Linked DNA regions of Marinobacterium aestuarii. Each later gene encodes a partner of the first gene's protein in a complex. Links are inferred from orthologs where the notes say so. Each region holds a gene or a part of one and is shown on either strand. Other genes may lie near its edges. The genes, in order: nusB and rpsJ.

Region 1 (3,283 bases):
AGCGCAAATCCAACCAGAATCCAGACCCAGTTAACCGGTACGAACAGCATGGTGATCCAGAAGCCGACAAATTCATCCCAGACGATACCGGGGTGATCATGTACGCCCATATCCCGCGCCGTGCGCCCGCACAGATAGATCCCCAGCCCCGCCGCCACGACCAGCACCAGCAGGTACCCCCACAGGGGCAGCAGCGTCATCAACAGATAAAGCGGAATCGCCGCCAGGGTACCAAAGGTTCCGGGGGCCCTGGGTGCCAGACCGCTGCCAAAGCCAAAGGCCAGAAAATGAACCGGATTGCGCCAAACTGCCAAACCCTGCATCGCTACTCCCGCTATCAGGCGTCATCGCCCTGCGCAAAATGGTTATATCCGCCGCCCTGAGTACTCTCGGCCAGCTGCACACCCCCGTCTTCCAGTCGCAGGCCGGCGCTGGCAGGCAGAATTTCGCCCACACAACACAGCGGCACCCCGTGGAGTTCAAGCTGCGCGCAGAGCGCATCCCAGCGCGCAGCGGGTACCGTAAAGCAGAGCTCGAAGTCCTCGCCACCGGACAGCGCCCAGTCCCGCGCCTGCTCTATATCGGTATAGGCCCGCAGCGCCTTGGACAACGGCAGCTGGCGACGCTCGATACGGGCACCGACGTCACTGGCCCGAAGAATGTGCCCCAGATCCGCCAGCAGCCCATCGGAGATATCGATACAGCTGCTGGCATAATCGGCGATCAGAAGACCGGTCGACAGCCTGGGCTCGGGGGCAAAGAAACGCTGCAGCAAGACCTGACTGCTGGCCGGCAGCGGATCAGGCTGAACCTCGGGGCGCAGCTGGATATCCAGACCTGCACGACTGTCACCGAGGGTGCCGGAGACACAGACAAGATCGCCCACAGCGGCGCCGCGGCGATGCAGCCCACGCCCGGCGGGCACCAGCCCCTGCACCTGCACGCTCAGCGTCAGCGGGCCGCGGGTGGTGTCACCGCCCACCAGACGAATGCCAAAACGCCGTGCACAGTGCCCCAGGGCTGCAGCAAAGGCCGCGAGCCAGGCTTCATCGGCACGGGGCAGCGTCAGCGCCAGGGTGAACCAGGCAGGCTGCGCCCCCATGGCGGCAAGGTCGCTGACAGCAGCCCCCATGAGCCGACTGGCGATATGCGCAGGATCGGTTCCCGCCAGGAAGTGGGTGCCTTCAACCAGGGTATCGATTGAGAGCACCAGATCCATGTCCGGCGGCACCCGCACCTGGGCACAGTCATCACCAATGCCGACGACAATGCTGGCGTCGTTATCGGTCAGGCTGCTGAAGTAATGCCGTATGAGCGCAAACTCGTCCAAGGCGCTGTCCGTCAGCCCTTGCGGGCGCGGATTTCAGCGTAACGTACGCGCTGAGCCAGCTTGTCGAGTACACCGTTGACGTACTTGTGGCTTTCGGTCGCGCCGAAGATCTTCGCCAGCTCAACGCTTTCGTTGATGGCCACGCGATAGGGCACTTCGACCCGCTGCATCAGCTCGTAGGTGCCTATACGCAGCACTGCCAGCTCAATGGGATCCAGATCTTTTACTGCACGATCCAGATAGGGCTCGAAGGCCTTGTCCAGTTCGGATTTGGACTTGGCCACACCGTGCAGCAGCTCGGAGAACATCTGCACGTCAGTGTCTTTCATGTCGTTGTCGACACGAAACTGGGCGTCGATTTCGGTCAGCGGCTGACCGGCAATCTGCCACTGATAGACCGCCTGCAGCGCAAAGCTGCGGGCGGAACGGCGTTTCTCGGTCAGAGAAACCTTTTTGCGCTTGGGGGTAGGAGCAGGAGCGTCGGACATGTTGCGCTTAAACCTCGAGTTGTCGCAGCAGGCTGACCATTTCCAGCGCTGACAAGGCCGCTTCCGCGCCCTTGTTTCCGGCCTTGGTGCCGGAGCGCTCGATCGCCTGTTCGATGCTGTTAACGGTCAGAATGCCATTTGCGACCGGTACATTATATTCCATGGCGACCTGAGCCACGCCCTTGGAGCTTTCGGCGGACACATATTCAAAGTGCGGTGTACCACCGCGGATCACGGCACCCAGGGCGATGATGGCATCGTCTTTCTTCTGAGCCGCGACGCGCTGCACTGCCAGCGGGATTTCGAATGCGCCCGGCACCCGAATCACGCGAATCTTGTCTTCCTCAACGCCATGGCGCTTGAGGGTATCGAGGGCGCCTTCCAGCAGACTTTCCACCACGAAAGCGTTGAAACGGCCGACCACGATAGCGTAGTTGCCGGCACAGCTCACAAAATCACCTTCATATATTTTCACAGACATTGGCAGTCCCACTTAATCTTCGTATGGAATGTATTCTTCGATTTCCAGATCAAAACCGGAGATCGCATTAAATTTCATCGGCGAGCTGAGCAGGCGCATCTTGCCCACGCCCAGGTCACGCAGAATCTGCGAGCCGGTGCCAACCGTAAGATAGGCACCGGAAGCACTGACATTCACCTTGGACTTCTTCGGCCCCTGCAACATCTGCTGCAATGCCGTGCCCAGGTTGATCTTGCTGCCCACATCCAGCAGCAGCACCACGCCCCGGCCTTCTTCCGCCACCTTGCGCAGCGCACGGCGCATGGTCCATTTCACGGTATCGCCCGGGCAGGCACCCACCACATCGCGCAGCACTTCGGTACGAATATGTACCCGCACCAGGGTCGGCTCCGTAGCGCTGATCTCGCCCTGGGTCAACGCCAGGTGCGTGCAGTTCTGGATTTCATCGCGATAGGTCACAAAGTTGAAGTCGCCGAACTCGGTGGGCAATACACCTTCGTCTTCACGTACTACCGTATGCTCGTTGAGCGTGCGGTAGTGAATCAGGTCGGCGATAGTACCTATCTTGAGGCCATGTTTCTCGGCAAATTTTTCCAGATCGGGCCGACGCGCCATGGTGCCGTCTTCATTCATGATCTCGACAATCGCAGACGCTGGCGACAGACCCGCCAGACGCGGCAGGTCGCAACCCGCTTCAGTGTGGCCTGCACGGCTCAGTACACCACCGGGCTGGGCCATCAGCGGGAATATATGCCCCGGCTGAACAATATCTTCCGGCACCGCATCGCCACGTACCGCCACCCGCACCGTATGGGCACGGTCGGCGGCGGAAATACCAGTGGTGACACCGGTGGCCGCCTCGATAGACATCGTAAAGTTGGTCGAGAACTGGGCACCATTGCTCTGCACCATCAGCGGCAGCTTGAGCTGCTCGCAGCGGCTGCGGGTCAGCGTCAGGCAGATCAGACCGCGGGCATGGGTGGC
Region 2 (3,195 bases), 4.4 Mb from region 1 along the record:
TTGCCTTCGACGGTATCGACAATGCTCCTGAAGAGCGTGAGCGCGGTATTACCATCGCGACTTCGCACGTTGAGTACGAATCTCCGAGCCGTCACTACGCGCACGTTGACTGCCCGGGACACGCCGACTACGTCAAGAACATGATCACCGGTGCGGCCCAGATGGACGGCGCTATCCTGGTATGTGGCGCAACTGACGGCCCTATGCCGCAGACTCGCGAGCACATCCTGCTGTCGCGTCAGGTTGGCGTACCTTTCATCGTTGTCTTCCTGAACAAGGCTGACCTGCTGGCTGAAGATTGCGGCGGCGTTGAGTCTGAAGAATACGCTGAAATGCTGGAACTGGTAGAAATGGAGCTGCGCGAGCTGCTTGATGCCTACGACTTCCCGGGTGACGACACGCCGATCATCGCTGGTTCCGCTCTGATGGCCCTTAACGGCCAGGATGACAACGAACTGGGTACGTCTGCTGTCCTGAAACTGGTTGATGCGCTGGACAACTACATCCCGCAGCCTGAGCGTGCAATTGACCTGCCGTTCCTGATGCCAGTGGAAGACGTCTTCTCCATCTCCGGTCGCGGTACTGTTGTAACCGGTCGTGTAGAGCGTGGCATCCTGAAAGTGGGCGACCAGATCGAGATCGTTGGTGTTCGCGATACTCAGGTTACTACCTGCACGGGCGTTGAAATGTTCCGCAAACTGCTGGACGAAGGTCGTGCAGGCGAGAACGTTGGCGCGCTGCTGCGTGGCACCAAGCGTGACGACGTTGAGCGTGGTCAGGTTCTGTGCAAGCCGGGTTCTATCAAGCCGCACACTCAGTTCGAAGGCGAAGTCTACGTACTGAGCAAAGAAGAAGGCGGACGTCACACTCCGTTCTTCAAAGGCTACCGTCCACAGTTCTACTTCCGTACCACAGACATCACCGGCGCCTGTGAGCTGCCGGAAGGTGTTGAAATGGTAATGCCGGGTGACAACGTGCAGATGTCCGTTACCCTGATCAACCCGATCGCCATGGAAGAAGGCCTGCGTTTCGCGATTCGCGAAGGCGGCCGTACCGTTGGTGCTGGTGTTGTAGCTAAAATCATCGCCTAAGATCAGTTCGCTGATCTGAGGTGACGAAAAGGCCCTCTTCGGAGGGTCTTTTTTTATGCTCAGGATGAGCATGAGTGTGTCGGGCCAGGATGCCCACTTGTGGTCAAGTAGGGTGAAGCGTGTTCTGTTTCGGGCGAGGGTCAATTGTTGCTGTTTAATTAATAACCGCATTCACTTGACGCTGGTTGCGCCCCTGAGTAGAATTTGCGTCCCTTCCTAGAAGGGTATGCCGGCTTCGGCCGTTCAAAAACTTTGATTAAGTGTGATCAAAATGCAGAATCAGAAAATTCGAATTCGTCTGAAGGCGTTTGATCATCGCCTGATCGACTCTTCCGCTTTGGAGATCGTAGAGACTGCAAAGCGGACTGGTGCTCAGGTGCGTGGTCCGATCCCACTTCCCACCCGCAAAGAGCGTTTTACCATCCTGGTTTCTCCGCACGTCAACAAAGACGCGCGCGATCAGTATGAAATCCGTACTCACAAGCGAGTTCTGGACATCGTTGAGCCGACTGAGAAAACAGTTGACGCGCTGATGAAACTGGATCTGGCAGCGGGCGTTGAAGTGCAGATCAGCCTCGGCTAATTCAGCACTGCGCATTCTAATTTATATTCATGAAGCGCTGTTTGTGGAATGCCCTGTAAAGGGTAGCCGTAGTGGGTAACAGCCCCGTACACAACTGGCAAGAGGTTAAAAACATGACTGTAGGTCTAATCGGACGTAAAGCGGGCATGACCCGTGTCTTCACTGAAGATGGCGTGTCCGTGCCAGTCACCGTCATCGAGGTCGAGCCGAACCGCGTGACTCAGGTGAAAACCATTGAAGCTGATGGTTACACTGCTGTGCAGATCACCACTGGTGGCTGTAAAGCGAGCCGGCTGAGCAAGCCGGAAGCTGGTCACTTTGCTAAAGCTGGCGTTGAAGCCGGCCGCGGTTTGTGGGAGTTCCGCCTGTCGAATGACGAAGAAATCAACGTCGGCGATGCGCTGACCGTTGAGCGCTTCGAAGCAGGTCAGAAAGTAGATGTTACCGGTCAATCCAAAGGCAAGGGCTTCCAGGGCGCGATCAAGCGTTGGAACTTCAGCATGCAGGATGCGACTCACGGTAACTCTCTGTCTCACCGAGCTCCGGGTTCCATAGGACAATGTCAGACTCCTGGCCGCGTCTGGAAAGGCAAAAAAATGGCAGGTCACATGGGTGCTGAACGCGTCACTATTCAGACCCTTGAAGTCGTTCGCGTTGACGCTGAACGCAACCTGCTGTTGGTCAAAGGTGCCGTGCCGGGTGCTCCCGGCGGTGACGTAATCGTTAAACCGGCTGTCAAGGCTGGCGCCTAAGGGGAGGTTGACATGAATCTGAATCTAGCTGGAACTGCCGGTTCGGTTGAAGTATCCGACCTGGCTTTTGGTAAAGAATTCAACGAATCGCTGGTTCATCAGGTCGTTACGGCGTACCTGGCCGGTGGTCGTCAGGGTACCAAAGCTCAGAAAACCCGCTCAGAAGTATCTGGCGGTGGTGCTAAACCGTGGCGTCAGAAAGGTACAGGCCGTGCTCGTGCCGGTACCATTCGTAGCCCGCTGTGGCGCTCAGGTGGCGTAACTTTTGCTGCCAAAACACGCGATCACTCTCAGAAAGTAAACAAGAAAATGTACCGCGCAGCACTGCGTTGCATCTTCTCTGAGCTGGTGCGTCAGGATCGTTTGGTTGTAGTTGAAGATTTCGCTCTGGAATCTCCGAAAACCAAGCTGTTCATTGCCAAGCTGAATGAGTTGTCTCTGGGCAACGCATTGCTGATCACTGAAGACGTTGAGCAGAACCTGTATCTGGCTTCTCGTAACGTACCGCACGTTGACGTGCGTGACGCTGCAGGCATCGACCCTGTCAGCCTGGTTGGCTTCGAGAAGGTTCTGGTAACTGTGCCTGCTCTGAAGAAAATCGAGGAGGTACTGGCATGAACCAGGCTCGTATTTATCAGGTGCTAATGGGGCCACATATTTCCGAGAAAGCAACGATTGTAGCTGAGGGTTCTCAGCAGGTTGTTTTCCGTGTGGCTGACACTGCTACCAAGCAGGAAGTCAAAACTGCTGTTGAAGCGCTCTTTAATGT

What was found.
Region 2: the proteins of nusB (region 1) and rpsJ are in contact, whole or in part, in a solved structure (PDB 3D3B), measured with the Escherichia coli proteins. The link is inferred for Marinobacterium aestuarii from one-to-one orthologs.

What each region holds. Positions count from the first base shown.
Region 1 is NZ_CP015839.1:484,952-488,234, reverse strand. The notes cover bases 81-3,047. They hold nusB (transcription antitermination factor NusB), read right to left. Parts: upstream 1,819-3,047; coding sequence 1,342-1,818; downstream 81-1,341. Other genes in these bases: ribBA (bifunctional 3,4-dihydroxy-2-butanone-4-phosphate synthase/GTP cyclohydrolase II), read right to left, coding at 2,312-3,047; ribH (6,7-dimethyl-8-ribityllumazine synthase), read right to left, coding at 1,826-2,299; thiL (thiamine-phosphate kinase), read right to left, coding at 338-1,330; A8C75_RS02090 (phosphatidylglycerophosphatase A family protein), read right to left, coding at 81-323. In the rest of the region: more of A8C75_RS02090, read right to left, coding at 1-80; more of ribBA, read right to left, coding at 3,048-3,283. UniProt on the Escherichia coli protein: Part of the processive rRNA transcription and antitermination complex (rrnTAC). The complex forms an RNA-chaperone ring around the RNA exit tunnel of RNA polymerase (RNAP).
Region 2 is NZ_CP015839.1:4,880,949-4,884,143, reverse strand. What follows is about bases 140-3,018. They hold rpsJ (30S ribosomal protein S10), read left to right. Parts: upstream 140-1,362; coding sequence 1,363-1,674; downstream 1,675-3,018. Other genes in these bases: rplD (50S ribosomal protein L4), read left to right, coding at 2,439-3,018; rplC (50S ribosomal protein L3), read left to right, coding at 1,788-2,426; tuf (elongation factor Tu), read left to right, coding at 140-1,091. Also shown: more of tuf, read left to right, coding at 1-139; more of rplD, read left to right, coding at 3,019-3,044; rplW (50S ribosomal protein L23), read left to right, coding at 3,041-3,195. UniProt on the Escherichia coli protein: Involved in the binding of tRNA to the ribosomes. Part of the processive rRNA transcription and antitermination complex (rrnTAC). The complex forms an RNA-chaperone ring around the RNA exit tunnel of RNA polymerase (RNAP).